Maricaulis maris MCS10: one gene and its partners. The main gene of each other region encodes a partner of the protein of the gene in region 3 in a complex. Links are inferred from orthologs where the notes say so. Each region holds a gene or a part of one and is shown on either strand. Other genes may lie near its edges.

What was found.
Region 1: the proteins of MMAR10_RS06735 (region 3) and pnp are in contact, whole or in part, in a cryo-EM structure (PDB 9QH0), measured with the Escherichia coli proteins. The link is inferred for Maricaulis maris MCS10 from one-to-one orthologs.
Region 2: the proteins of MMAR10_RS06735 (region 3) and eno are in contact, whole or in part, in a solved structure (PDB 2FYM), measured with the Escherichia coli proteins. The link is inferred for Maricaulis maris MCS10 from one-to-one orthologs.

Annotation. Positions count from the first base shown.
Region 1 is NC_008347.1:3,334,775-3,338,838, reverse strand. Bases 752-3,642 are described here. They hold pnp (polyribonucleotide nucleotidyltransferase), read right to left. Parts: upstream 3,318-3,642; coding sequence 1,185-3,317; downstream 752-1,184. Other genes in these bases: rpsO (30S ribosomal protein S15), read right to left, coding at 3,347-3,616; MMAR10_RS15700 (hypothetical protein), read right to left, coding at 752-1,072. Outside these bases: MMAR10_RS15705 (LytTR family DNA-binding domain-containing protein), read left to right, coding at 1-629; more of MMAR10_RS15700, read right to left, coding at 602-751; tRNA pseudouridine(55) synthase TruB, read right to left, coding at 3,656-4,064. UniProt on the Escherichia coli protein: Involved in mRNA degradation. Catalyzes the phosphorolysis of single-stranded polyribonucleotides processively in the 3'- to 5'-direction. Also involved, along with RNase II, in tRNA processing.
Region 2 is NC_008347.1:1,549,646-1,553,718, forward strand. What follows is about bases 1-2,900. They hold eno (phosphopyruvate hydratase), read left to right. Parts: upstream 1-763; coding sequence 764-2,038; downstream 2,039-2,900. Other genes in these bases: MMAR10_RS07330 (formate--tetrahydrofolate ligase), read left to right, coding at 1-616; MMAR10_RS07340 (FtsB family cell division protein), read left to right, coding at 2,329-2,634; pdhA (pyruvate dehydrogenase (acetyl-transferring) E1 component subunit alpha), read left to right, coding at 2,771-2,900. Outside these bases: more of pdhA, read left to right, coding at 2,901-3,811; MMAR10_RS07350 (hypothetical protein), read left to right, coding at 3,814-4,073. UniProt on the Escherichia coli protein: Catalyzes the reversible conversion of 2-phosphoglycerate (2-PG) into phosphoenolpyruvate (PEP). It is essential for the degradation of carbohydrates via glycolysis.
Region 3 is NC_008347.1:1,410,269-1,414,620, forward strand. The notes cover bases 696-3,874. They hold MMAR10_RS06735 (Rne/Rng family ribonuclease), read right to left. Parts: upstream 3,569-3,874; coding sequence 896-3,568; downstream 696-895. Other genes in these bases: MMAR10_RS06730 (M48 family metalloprotease), read right to left, coding at 696-782. Also shown: more of MMAR10_RS06730, read right to left, coding at 1-695; MMAR10_RS06740 (N-acetylmuramoyl-L-alanine amidase), read left to right, coding at 4,066-4,352. UniProt on the Escherichia coli protein: Endoribonuclease that plays a central role in RNA processing and decay. Required for the maturation of 5S and 16S rRNAs and the majority of tRNAs. Also involved in the degradation of most mRNAs.

The DNA of each region.
Region 1 (4,064 bases), 1.9 Mb from region 3 along the record:
GGCTGGGCCTGCGCGCGCCGCTGGAACCGGGGCGCTGGATGAGCTCGCTGCCCTGGCATGTCGCGGGATTTCTTGGCTATACGAGCCTGCACGTGCTCGGCATGGTCCTGATCCGCGAAGGCGTATGGGCCTTTGGCTATGGCGGCGATTACGAGTTTTTCCATGACTCGCCCTGGCGTGAGATCGTCTATGAGGCCCGCAAGGATATCGGCACCTATGCCGGCTATCAGATCATCATGGCGGTCTCGCTCGCCTTGCAGATGCGCCAGCTGGAAGTCGATGTCGCCCGGGCCGAGGCGCGGCAGAGCCACCGGCTGACTCTCAAATGCGGTGGCCGGACCCTGCGGATCGCCGCGGACGAGTTCCGCGCCGCGCAGGCCGCCGGAAACTATGTCGAAATCGGCCTTGCCAGCGGCAGGCACCTCGCCAGGTCCACGCTCACCGAGCTGGAAAAACAACTGGGGGAGGCCGGAGTCGATGCGGTCAGGGTGCATCGATCCTGGTTGGTCAACCGGGGTGCCATTCGCGAGATTGCGCCAACCGGCGAAGGTGACGTCACGATCACGCTCGATACCGGGACACAGATACCCGGCAGTCGCCGCTACCGGGCCAGGCTGGACACCGACTGAGCGCGCAGGCCGAAACGGTTCAGACCTGCCATGATCGCGAAGAGCGTCGCGAAGACGAGCGTTATGACAATGACATCCCAAGGCCAGGCGGGGCCCTCTCCGCCCCAACCTGCCAAGACTGTGATTGTTGCGACAACGATCAGGATAGCCGCCGACGCCAGGCAGGCCACGCCAAGCCCCCGACCGCGAAAAACCTGGCAGGCCGCGCCGCCCAGACCGACCAACGGGACTGCGAGATAGAGCATATTGGCGTCATTGCCGGCATCTCCGATGATACCAACCGCGCCATTGATCCAGAACAGAAGCAGGTTGACGACCAATAGTCCCGCCCCGGCGAGCCGGCTCGCCCAATGCGCGCTTCCCCGGAAAACCAGGGCAAGGCCGATCCCCAGAACAGCCAGCATCGCCGCCGCTATCGCGAAATCAAAAATATCCCAATTCACGATTCATCCAGTCCTGTCGAATGATGGGCACCGGGCGTGCAGCCCCAAAAGAAAAACCCCGCCAGCTTGCGCCAGCGGGGTTCCTTGATCAATCGATCGGTCAGAAAATCGCTTACTCAGCGTCTTCCTGTTCCTTCTTGATCTCTTCGCCGGTTTCCTGGTCGATGATTTTCATCGACAGGCGAACCTTGCCGCGATCATCGAAGCCCAAGAGCTTGACGTAGACTTCCTGGCCTTCCTTGACCACGTCAGACGGGTGGTTCACGCGCTCAGCCTTGAGCTGGGACACGTGGACGAGACCGTCCTTGGGACCGAAGAAGTTCACGAAGGCACCAAAGTCCATGACCTTGACGACCTTGCCCTTGTAGATCTGGCCTTCTTCCGGCTCGGCCGTGAGACCGTGGATCCAGTCGAGAGCTGCCTTGATCGATGCGCCGTCCGAGGACGAGACCTTGATCACGCCGTCGTCATTGACGTCGACCTTGGCACCGGTGGTTTCGACGATCTCGCGGATCACCTTGCCGCCCGAACCGATCACGTCGCGGATCTTGTCGGTCGGAATGGTGATGGTTTCGATGCGAGGCGCGAATTCACCCAGCTCGGTCCGGGCTTCACCCAGAGCCTTGCCCATCTCTTCGAGGATGTGCAGACGACCACCGCTGGCCTGGGCCAGGGCTGTCTTCATGATTTCCTCGTCGATACCCGCGATCTTGATGTCCATCTGCAGCGAGGTGACGCCTTCGGTGGTACCAGCCACCTTGAAGTCCATATCGCCGAGATGATCCTCATCACCCAGGATGTCGGAGAGAACAGCAATGCCCTCCGGATCCTTGATCAGGCCCATGGCGATGCCAGAGACCGGACGGGTGATCGGCACGCCGGCGTCCATCATGGACAGCGAAGCGCCACAGACCGTGGCCATCGAGGACGAGCCGTTTGACTCGGTGATCTCGGAGACCAGGCGGATCGTGTACGGGAAGTCTTCCTTGGTCGGCAGGACGGCTTTCACCGCACGCCAGGCCAGCTTGCCGTGTCCGATTTCCCGGCGACCCGGAGCAAGACGGAAAGACGTCTCACCAACCGAGTAGGGCGGGAAATTGTAGTGCAGCATGAAGCGTTCTTTGTAGGTACCCGTCAGGGCATCGATGAATTGCTCATCTTCGCCCGTGCCCAGGGTCGCAACGACCAGGGCCTGGGTTTCCCCACGCGTGAACAGGGCCGAACCGTGCGTCCGCGGCAGGATGCCGGCTTCAGACACGATAGAGCGGACCTGATCGAGGGAACGACCGTCGATACGCTTGCCGGTCTTGATGATGCCACCGCGAACGATGGAGCTCTCGACCGCTTTCATGACGTCCTTGAGGGTCGTCATGTCGATGCCGTCCGGACGCTCTTCGGTCTGGAGCAGGGCTTCCACAGCCTTGTCTTTCGCCGCACCGACCGCCTTGTAGCGCTCGGTCTTGTCGACGATCGTGTAGGCGGCGGCCAGATCGTCACCGATCAGGTCGCGAACCTTGGCTTCCTCGGCCGAGTGATCCGCCGGAGCGTAATCCCACGGTTCCTTGGCAGCGCGTTCGGCCAGCTTGATGATCATGTCGATCACCGGCTGGAAGGCCTTGTGGCCGGCCATGACAGCGCCGAGCATGACTTCTTCGGACAGCTCCTTGGCTTCCGATTCCACCATCATCACCGCGTCCTGCGTACCGGCGACGACGAGATCAAGCTCGCTGTCATCCATCTCGTCGCAAGGCGGGTTGATGACATATTCGCCGTCCTTGTAACCGACACGGGCCGCGCCGATCGGACCCATGAAGGGCAGACCGGACAGGACCAGGGCCGCTGAGGCGCCGATCATGCCGACAATGTCGGGATCATTTTCAAGGTCGTGCGACAGGACCGTCAGCATCACCTGGACTTCGTTCTTGAAGCCCTTGACGAACAGCGGACGGATCGGACGGTCGATGAGGCGCGAGGTGAGCGTCTCCTTGTCCGTCGGCCGGCCTTCACGTTTGAAGAAGCCGCCGGGGATCTTGCCCGCCGCGAAGTATTTTTCCTGGTAATTGACCGTCAGCGGGAAGAAATCGACTCCCGGCTTGGCCTGTTTGACGCCAACTGCTGTGGCGAGGACGGTGGTCTCACCGTAGGACACCATGACGGCGCCGTCGGCTTGACGGGCAACCCGCCCGGTTTCGATGGTGAGTGGGCGACCCGCCCACTCAATCGTTTCTTTCTGGATATCGAACATATCGTCTTTCGTACGGATGGCGTCGCGGATCAGCGGCGCAGACCCAGTTTCTCGATGATGGCCTGGTAACGGGCCACGTCCTTGTTCTTGACGTAGTCGAGAAGCCGGCGGCGCTGGGAGACCATCTTAAGAAGGCCGCGACGCGAGTGGTTGTCCTTCTTGTGGGTCTTGAAGTGCTCGGTAAGGTTGGCAATCCGGGTGGTCAGGATGGCCACTTGCACTTCCGGCGATCCCGTGTCGGTTTTGCCACGGGCATGTTCAGCGATCAGCGCGGATTTGCGCTCTTGCGTAATCGACATCGGGTTCTCCTAAACTCGTTATGTCGACTCCCTGAATTGTCAGGGAGTGAGGTTGAAAACACGCGAGGGCTGGAACTTTCCGGCCCTTGCGTCGCCGAGCGCCACTGCCACACCATCGCAAAGGGCCAAAGCGGTAAAAGTGCAGTCCTTGCCCGCGATCTCGCGGGGTCGGCGCTGCGCCTTCAGCTCTTGCGCTTGACGCGGGAGCAGGACGATCGAGCGTCCTAGCTTCAACTGGAAGGATTCCTCTTCGGTTATGGCCAGCGCCGGGATGTCGTCCAGCGCGGTCTGAACCGGGAGCAGAGCTTCCGAAGCGGCGCCCTTATGAGCCATTTCTTCCAGTTCGTCCAGCCTTGTGGATTCCGCCTCGACGAATCCGCCAACACGAATCCGGCGAAGCGCGGCGACATGTCCTTCCGTCCCCAGCGCATGGGCAATGTCGCGGGCC
Region 2 (4,073 bases), 140 kb from region 3 along the record:
TGTCGAGGCCGGCTGCGCCAATCTCGGTCGTCATATCGAGAACCTGGCCAAATTCGGCGTGCCGGTGGTCGTCGCGATCAATCATTTCACCGCCGACAGCGAGGCGGAGGTCGCCGCGGTTGAGGCCTTTTGCGAAGCGCGCGGCGTGAAGGCCGTCCTGGCGACTCATTGGGCCGAGGGCGGGCAGGGCACGCAAAAGCTGGCCGAGGCCGTCAGCGAGCTTGTGGAGGGCGGATCGAGCCGGTTTGCGCCGCTCTATCCCGACGACATGCCCCTGGTCGACAAGATCGAGACCGTGGCCCAATCCATCTACCGCGCCGGATCGGTGGTGTTCGAACGTTCGGCCCGCCTGCAGCTGGAGCGCTGGCAGGAGGCGGGTTATGGGCATCTGCCCGTGTGCATGGCCAAGACGCAATATTCCTTCTCGGCCGATCCGGCCCTGACCGGGGCGCCTGAAGGCCATGAACTGCCCGTGCGCGAAGTCCGTCTCTCGGCAGGCGCCGGTTTCGTGGTGGCGGTCTGCGGCGCGATCATGACCATGCCCGGACTGCCGCGTAAGCCGGCAGCGCTGGATATTCACCTCAATGCTGAGGGTGAGGTTGAAGGGTTGTTCTAGGCCGGGCTTTTGCGCCAACCGTGCCATTAACCGCACTTATTTCGGGTGTTCGCGGTAACACGGCGGATTCCCCGCACTGGCGGGCTTGCGTATGGGCCAGCCTTGGTTATGAAGCGCCCAACGCGCCCTTACCTTGAAGAGAGTCCCATGACCGCCATCACCGACATCATCGCTCGCGAAATCCTCGACAGCCGCGGTAATCCGACGGTCGAAGTCGATGTTTTGCTGGAAGACGGCTCCTTCGGTCGCGCCGCGGTGCCGTCGGGTGCCTCGACCGGTGCCCACGAGGCCGTCGAGATGCGTGACGGCGGTGAGCGTTATGGCGGCAAGGGTGTCCTGAAAGCCTGCGATCTGGTCGAGGGCGAGATTTTCGAAGCCATTGCCGGCATGGACGCTGAAGACCAGCGTCGCATCGACGAGGCGATGATCGAGCTGGATGGCACCGCCAACAAGTCCCGCCTGGGCGCCAATGCGATGCTGGGCGTGTCGCTGGCGGCTGCCCATGCCGCGGCTGACGTGCAGGGCCTGCCGCTCTATCGCTATATTGGCGGCATGAATGCCCGCGTCCTGCCGACGCCGATGATGAATATCATCAATGGCGGCGCCCATGCCGACAATCCGATCGACTTCCAGGAATTCATGATCATGCCGGTCGGCCTGCCCAGCTTCTCCGAAGCCCTGCGCTGCGGTGCCGAGGTCTTCCATGCCCTCAAATCGCGCCTGAAAGCCGATGGCCTGAACACCAATGTCGGCGATGAGGGCGGTTTCGCGCCGCATCTTCGCTCGGCCGAACAGGCGCTCGACGTGATCATGGATGCCATCGAGGCGGCCGGCTACAAGCCGGGCGAGGATGTCGCCCTGGCGCTCGATGTCGCTTCAACGGAATTCTACAAGGACGGCCAGTACGTTCTGGAAGGCGCCGATGAGAGCCATGATGCCGAGGGCTTCTCGCAATATCTGGAAAAGCTGGTCAATAAATACCCGATTGTCTCGATCGAGGACGGTATGGCCGAGGATGACTGGGATGGCTGGCGTGCGCTGACACAGCGCCTGGATGGTCGCTGCCAGCTGGTCGGCGACGACCTCTTCGTCACCAATCCGGAACGCCTGGCAAAGGGTATCGAGACCGGGGCCGCCAACGCGATCCTCGTCAAGGTCAACCAGATCGGCACCCTGTCGGAGACCCTCGACGCTGTCGATATGGCCCTGCGTTCGGGCTATGGCGCCGTGATGAGCCACCGCTCGGGCGAGACCGAGGACGCGACCATCGCCGACCTCGCCGTTGCCACCAATTGCGGACAGATCAAGACCGGTTCGCTGGCCCGCTCCGACCGCACCGCCAAATACAACCAGCTGCTGCGAATCGAGAGCCTGCTGGGCGAAACCGGCATGTTCGCCGGACCGTCCGGTCTGGCCAGCTAGGGTTAAGCGGCACGTTTCAATTTTTTGTCATCCCTGATGGACGCCCCGTGCAGGCGGGGCGAAAGTCAGGGACCTATGTGCCTGCAACCAGTTAGATCCCCGTCGTGCGTCCGGCCTTCGCCGGACATCCCACGGGGATGACAAAACGGGGCCACCCAGCCTCATTCCGGCCCAATCCCTTACCCAGACCTGAATCCCGGATTCACGACTCCTAAAGTGTGATCGTGTTGAATCACGCTTGCAGAAGAACACGGTGCAAAAGCGCCGGTCTCAACGAGGGTGTACGGGTTTTGGACGCGATCAAGCGCTTTTCCACAACAGCATTGCTGACCGTTGCGATAGCCTATTTCGGCTATCACGCGCTGACGGGCGAGCAGGGTGTGTTGAACTGGATCGTGGTCGAGACCGAAATCAGCGAAGCCGAGGCCGAGTTGGCCCTGGCCGTTGCCGAGCGTGAATCCCTCGAGGTCACAGCCGCCCGCTTGCGTTCCGACAGCCTTGATCTCGACTATGTCGAGGAGCGGGCCCGCGACATACTCAACGTCGCCCATCCGCGCGAATTCATCGTCGAGCTCGATACCGAAGACCGTCGCTGAGATCAGGCGTCACTCCTTTGGCGCATTCCCCCTTTGCTTGAATTACCGCTTCGCGCTTGCCCGTGCAGTGCGTCATCTGCTATGCGGCAATAGACGTCAGATGGGAGCGCGAACAATATATTTCGCGTGCGAATAAATGACCAGCAAGCGTACCAGCAAGACCGCCGCGTCCAAGTCGGCCGCCAAGAAGCCCACCACAGTTGCTCCCGGTACAGCCGGAAAAGACGAGCTGCTTCAGTATTATCGCGACATGCTGATGATGCGCCGCTTCGAGGAAAAGGCCGGCCAGCTCTATGGCATGGGCCTGATCGCCGGCTTCTGTCACCTCTATATCGGCCAGGAGGCGGTCGTCACCGGTATCCAGGCGGCGCTCGAAGAGGGCGACCAGGTGATCACCGGCTATCGGGACCACGCTCACATGCTGGCCTGCGGCATGGACCCCAAGGGCGTCATGGCCGAGCTGACCGGTCGCGAGGGCGGCTATTCGCGCGGCAAGGGCGGCTCCATGCACATGTTCTCCCGCGAGAAACAATTCTATGGCGGTCACGGCATTGTCGGCGCCCAGGTGGCGCTCGGCACGGGCCTTGGCTTTGCCGACTGGTACAAGGGCAATGGCAAGCTCTCGGTCGCCTATTTCGGCGACGGCGCGGCCAATCAGGGCCAGGTCTATGAGAGCTTCAACATGGCCAAGCTGTGGAACCTGCCGGTCATCTATGTGATCGAGAACAATCAGTACGCCATGGGCACTTCGGTCAAGCGCGCCTCTTCGGAAACGGCGCTGCATAAGCGCGGCATCTCCTTCGGCATTCCCGGCGAAGAAGTCGACGGCATGGATGTCGAAGCGGTCAAGCGCGCGGCCGAAAAAGCCGTCAAGCACGCCCGCGGCGGCAATGGCCCCTATATCCTGGAAATGAAGACCTACCGCTATCGCGGCCACTCCATGTCCGATCCGGCCAAATACCGCACCCGCGAGGAAGTCGACGACATCCGCTCGCACCATGACCCGATCGATCTGATCAAGAAGCGTCTGGTCGAAGGCGGCCACGCAACCGAAGACGAGCTCAAGGCGCTCGACAAGGATGTGAAAGCCATCGTCAACGAGGCCGCCCAGTTCGCCAAGGACAGCCCGGAGCCGGATCCGTCCGAGCTGTATACCGACGTGCTGGTGGAGGTCTGATCATGACACCGCAAGTGAAACACTTCCTCGACAATTGGCACCAGGCCGTGCGTGAACGCGATGCCGAGCGTCTGTCCTCGATCATCGCTGAAGGCTGCGAACTGCATTCGCCGGTGGTGTGGAAGCCGTCAGCCGACAAGCATTACCTGCTGCACATCCTGATGGGCGTGATCACGGTGGTCGAAGGCTTCGACTATCGTCAGGAATGGGTCAGCGGCAATGATCTCATCCTCGAATTCACCGGCACGGTGGAGGGCAAGGG
Region 3 (4,352 bases):
TAGCGGTAGAACACGAACTCGGGTTCGGCGAGAAAGCCATAGATCTTGCCCTGGATCCGCTGCAGGCGGGCAAGCTCCTCGGGACCGTCGAGTGTTTCATAGTAAGGCGACTCTGTGGCGCCACCCCGCAAATTCGCGATGCGTTCCGATGAGAGCGGGTGGGAGCGGAAATACGGGTAACGCCGCGCATTCGACATCACTTCTTGATAGCGAAAACGCTCGAAAAACTGGACCAGCCCTTGGGCAGACTGGCCGGTGGCCTCCATGAATTGAAGCCCGGCCTGGTCGGCGGAGGCTTCCTGGGCGCGGCTGTAGGTCATGAAGGAAAGGGCGCCGAATTGCTGCGATGAGGCGAGCAGGGCGCCAGCGGCACCGCCTTCGCCGGCAAGGGCCGCAAGGACGCCCAGGCCGAGGCTGACATACATCGGCGCCTGGGCAGCCGCGATGCCGTCATTGACGCGCGCCAGGTGGGCGCCGGCTATGTGTCCGGTTTCATGGGCAATCACGCCCTTCAGCTGGTTCGGCGTGCCCGATTCCAGGATGATTCCGGTGTGAAGAAAAATGTTCTGGCCGCCGGTCACGAAGGCGTTCAGGGACGGGTCCGCGACGATATACATGTCGACATCGGCCGGCTGCAGACCCGCGGCGACGAGAATGGGGTCAGCATAATCGCGCAGCATATGCTCGATTTCGGTGTCCCGGATCAAGGACTGGCCGAAAGCCGGTGTGTATGTGGCCACAGCGAAAACGCAGGCTGCGGCGACGGTTTTCAGGATCGACATCCTGCCTCCACTGATCGGCCCCCGCTCGGTCCATCATAGCGACGTCACCCCAAGACGCCAGCCAATGCTACCAAGATGGGTTGCCCGGCGATGCCGGGCAACCCTGATCCTGGTCAGTTTCCGAACAATCCGGTCCGGTTCCACCAACCGCGGCGCTTCGGCTTGCCATCATCTTCGGCAGCCTCGTCCGTCTTGTCGGCTTGGGTATCACGTGGCTCGGCCCCGGATTCCGTCGGGTCCGCCTGCGGGGCCGGCGCGGATGCTTCAGCCGCCGGCTCGTCCGTTGCGACAGGCTCTTCAACCTTCTTGCGTCGGGTACGACGCTTCGGCTTGGGAGTCTCTTCAGCCTTGGCCGGTTCTGCGGCCGGGCTGTCCGCTTCGGTCGCTGCTGCTTCGGTATCGGCAGCCTCAGGGGCCGGATCTGCAGCCTTTTTGCGCGGGCGGCGGGTCCGTTTCTTCGGCGCGTCCTCTGCCACAGCGTCGGCCGGGCCCGCATCTGCGGCTGGCTCGGTGCTGGTTTCCGCATCGGACGAAGCCGCAGCCTCGTCATTTGTCGCTGCCTTTGTCGAACGCCGACGCGGCGCGCGTTTGCGCTTGGGGGCTTGCTCAGCCGCGTCCGCAGACGGTTCGGCTTCGGCCGACGCTTCGGTCGCTGAGCTGTCCGGATTGGCGGTGTCGGAAGCCGGCGCATCTGAGGCTGGCGCGTCGGCTGACGCTTCGCCGGCTACGGCTTCCTCGCCATTGGTCTCGCCTTCGGTCCGGCGACGACCACGGCCACCACGCCGGCCGCGACGGCGGCGACGACGGGGTTGGTCATCATCGTCCTCACCCGACCCATCACGACGGCTTTCTGCCTTGTCGGCATTGTCGCCCTCATCGCTGTCCTCGGCCTCGACATTGACCACTTCCATGGCGGCCGTGGTGTCATCGGAAGACGGCTTGCGACGGCGGCGACGACGGCGACGGCGCCCACCCGAGGCTTCGCGGCCTTCCTGTTCGTCGTCAGTGTCCGAGTCGTCCTCTTCCGGAACGTCCGGGATCTCGATCTCCTCGATCGATTCGACCGACAGCGGGGCCATGACAAGCTCTTCGCCCGGTTCGCGGTTTTCCAGCGCTTCGATCGAGAATTCCGGTGCCAGGATCGTGTCGTCCGCCGTGACGGCGATACTCATCGAAAAGCGTTGCTCGATCATCAGGAGGTGATCGCGCTTGTCGTTCAACAGATAGATCGCGACGGCGGTTGGCACCGAAATGCGAATCCGCTTGGCGCGGCCGCGTGTGCCTTCCTTTTCCAAGCCACGCAGGGCAACCAGTGCACTCGATTCAGTCGAACGCAGATGGCCGCTGCCCTTACAGGTCGGGCAGGTCGTCGTGGAGCCTTCGAGCAGGCTGGACCGGCGGCGTTGGCGGGAAATTTCCATCAGCCCGAATTGCGAGATCCGACCCACTTGCAGGCGGGCCCGGTCACGCTTGAGCATGTCCTTCATCTTCTTCTCGACGGCACGATTATTCTTGTTCTCGTCCATGTCGATGAAGTCGATGACGATCAGACCGGCCAGGTCACGCAGGCGCATCTGGCGCGCAGCTTCCGCTGCGGCTTCCAGATTCGTTTTCAGCGCGGTGGCTTCAATATTCCGCTCGCGCGTCGATTTGCCGGAGTTCACGTCGATCGAGACCAGGGCCTCGGTCGGATTGATCACCAGATAGCCGCCGGATTTGAGCGGGGCGACATCAGAATAAATCGCCTCGAGCTGGGCCTCACATTGATGGCGCAGATAGAGCGGGACGGCTTCCTTGTAGTGCTGAACCTTCTTGGCATGGCTCGGCATCAGCATCTTCATGAAGGCTTTCGCCTCCTTGTAGGCCTCTTCGCCTTCCACCAGGACCGAGTCGATTTCCTTGTCATACAGGTCACGGATGACGCGTTTGACCAGATTGCCTTCTTCATAGATCAGCGACGGTGCCACCGAACTCAGCGTCAGCTCGCGGATATTCGTCCACAGGCGCAGCAGGTAGTCGGCATCCCGCTTGATCTCGGTCTTGGTGCGCGAGGCACCCGCCGTGCGGATGATCAAGCCGACGCCCTTGGGCAGTTCGAGCTCGGATACAACAGATTTCAGACGCTTGCGGTCAGAGGCATTGGAAATCTTGCGGGAAATGCCACCGCCGCGAGGCGTGTTCGGCATCAGCACGCAATAGCGACCGGCCAGCGACAGATAGGTCGTCAGGGCTGCGCCCTTGTTGCCGCGCTCTTCCTTGGCCACCTGGACCAGCAGGATCTGGCGCCGTTTGATGACTTCCTGGATCTTGTATTTGCGGAACATCTGGCGACGGCGGCGGGCAGCCTGCTGGTCGCTGATGTCGTCGTCTTCGCTGTCATCGCCAATGGTTTCAGGTGCCTCGGCCTCACCTTCGCCGTCCGCATCCTCGGAGGCATTGTCGGCAGACCGCACCGATTCGGACTTGGTCTCTTCGACCTCGTCGTCCTCGTCGTCAGCCGCAGAGGCTTCTTCCTCGGCGAGGGCCTGACGGTCCTCGAAGGGGATTTGATAATAGTCCGGGTGGATTTCATTGAAGGCCAGGAAGCCGTGACGATTGCCACCATATTCCACGAAGGCCGCCTGCAGCGACGGCTCGACCCGCGTTACTTTCGCGAGATAGATGTTGCCGCGGATGGGGCGGCGAGCGGCCGCTTCAAAATCAAAATCCTCAACCTTCGAACCGTCGAGTACGACGACGCGGGTCTCCTCGGGATGACCTGCGTCGATCAGCATTTTCTTGGACATTAAAGTCGTCTCCTGCGCCCGCGCACATTCGCCTGTTTCCTGCCGGAAGGCGGGACAGGGCGGAGAGTGACGGCGGGGGCGAGATGGACGGGGTGCGGCCTGTTTTCAGTGCTCTGGGCATCAGGCGCTCCCCCGCGCATCGGCAGTTACCATTAGCGTCCCGCTCCGATAAGGGAGGACGCGGCGGTCGGGGCCCCGGAAAATTCTTCGGTCGGACCGGGGCGACGATTAGCGTGTTGGCAGATGCGTATTGCTTTGCCGCTTCGCGCCTCGCAGACGCACTCGACCGGCAAATCCGGTGGTGCGACGCCAAGGCCTTGGCAACATGCAACATTCGAATGCGGAAGAAAAGGCTTTCGCGCGGTCGGCGAAAACAACGGGAAATTTCTGCCGGGCATCAACCAAACGTCAAGTTCCATGCGCTAGCGTTACGCAAAAGCCGTGGACAGAACCGCGGCATGTGCGATGGTGTAGTGATGCGGGTTCAACAGTTATTTTTGGCTTTGTCAGCCGGTCTGGCGCTATGTGGCGCCGGCCTTGCGGACCAGGAAGTTCGGGACGTCCGCTTTGGTGTGGAGGTCGCGACAACCCGTGTGGTCATCGAGATGTCCGAGGCGACCGAGTTTCGCGCCTTTACTCTTGATGGCTTGTCCGACCGTCTCGTCGTCGATCTGCCGCAGGCGCGGTGGTCGGTCGCGAGTCTCGTTTCGGGCGAGGGCGTCGGTCATGGTCTGGTTGATGCTTTTCGCTTTTTCGACAACTCGATGACGAGTTCCCGCGTCGT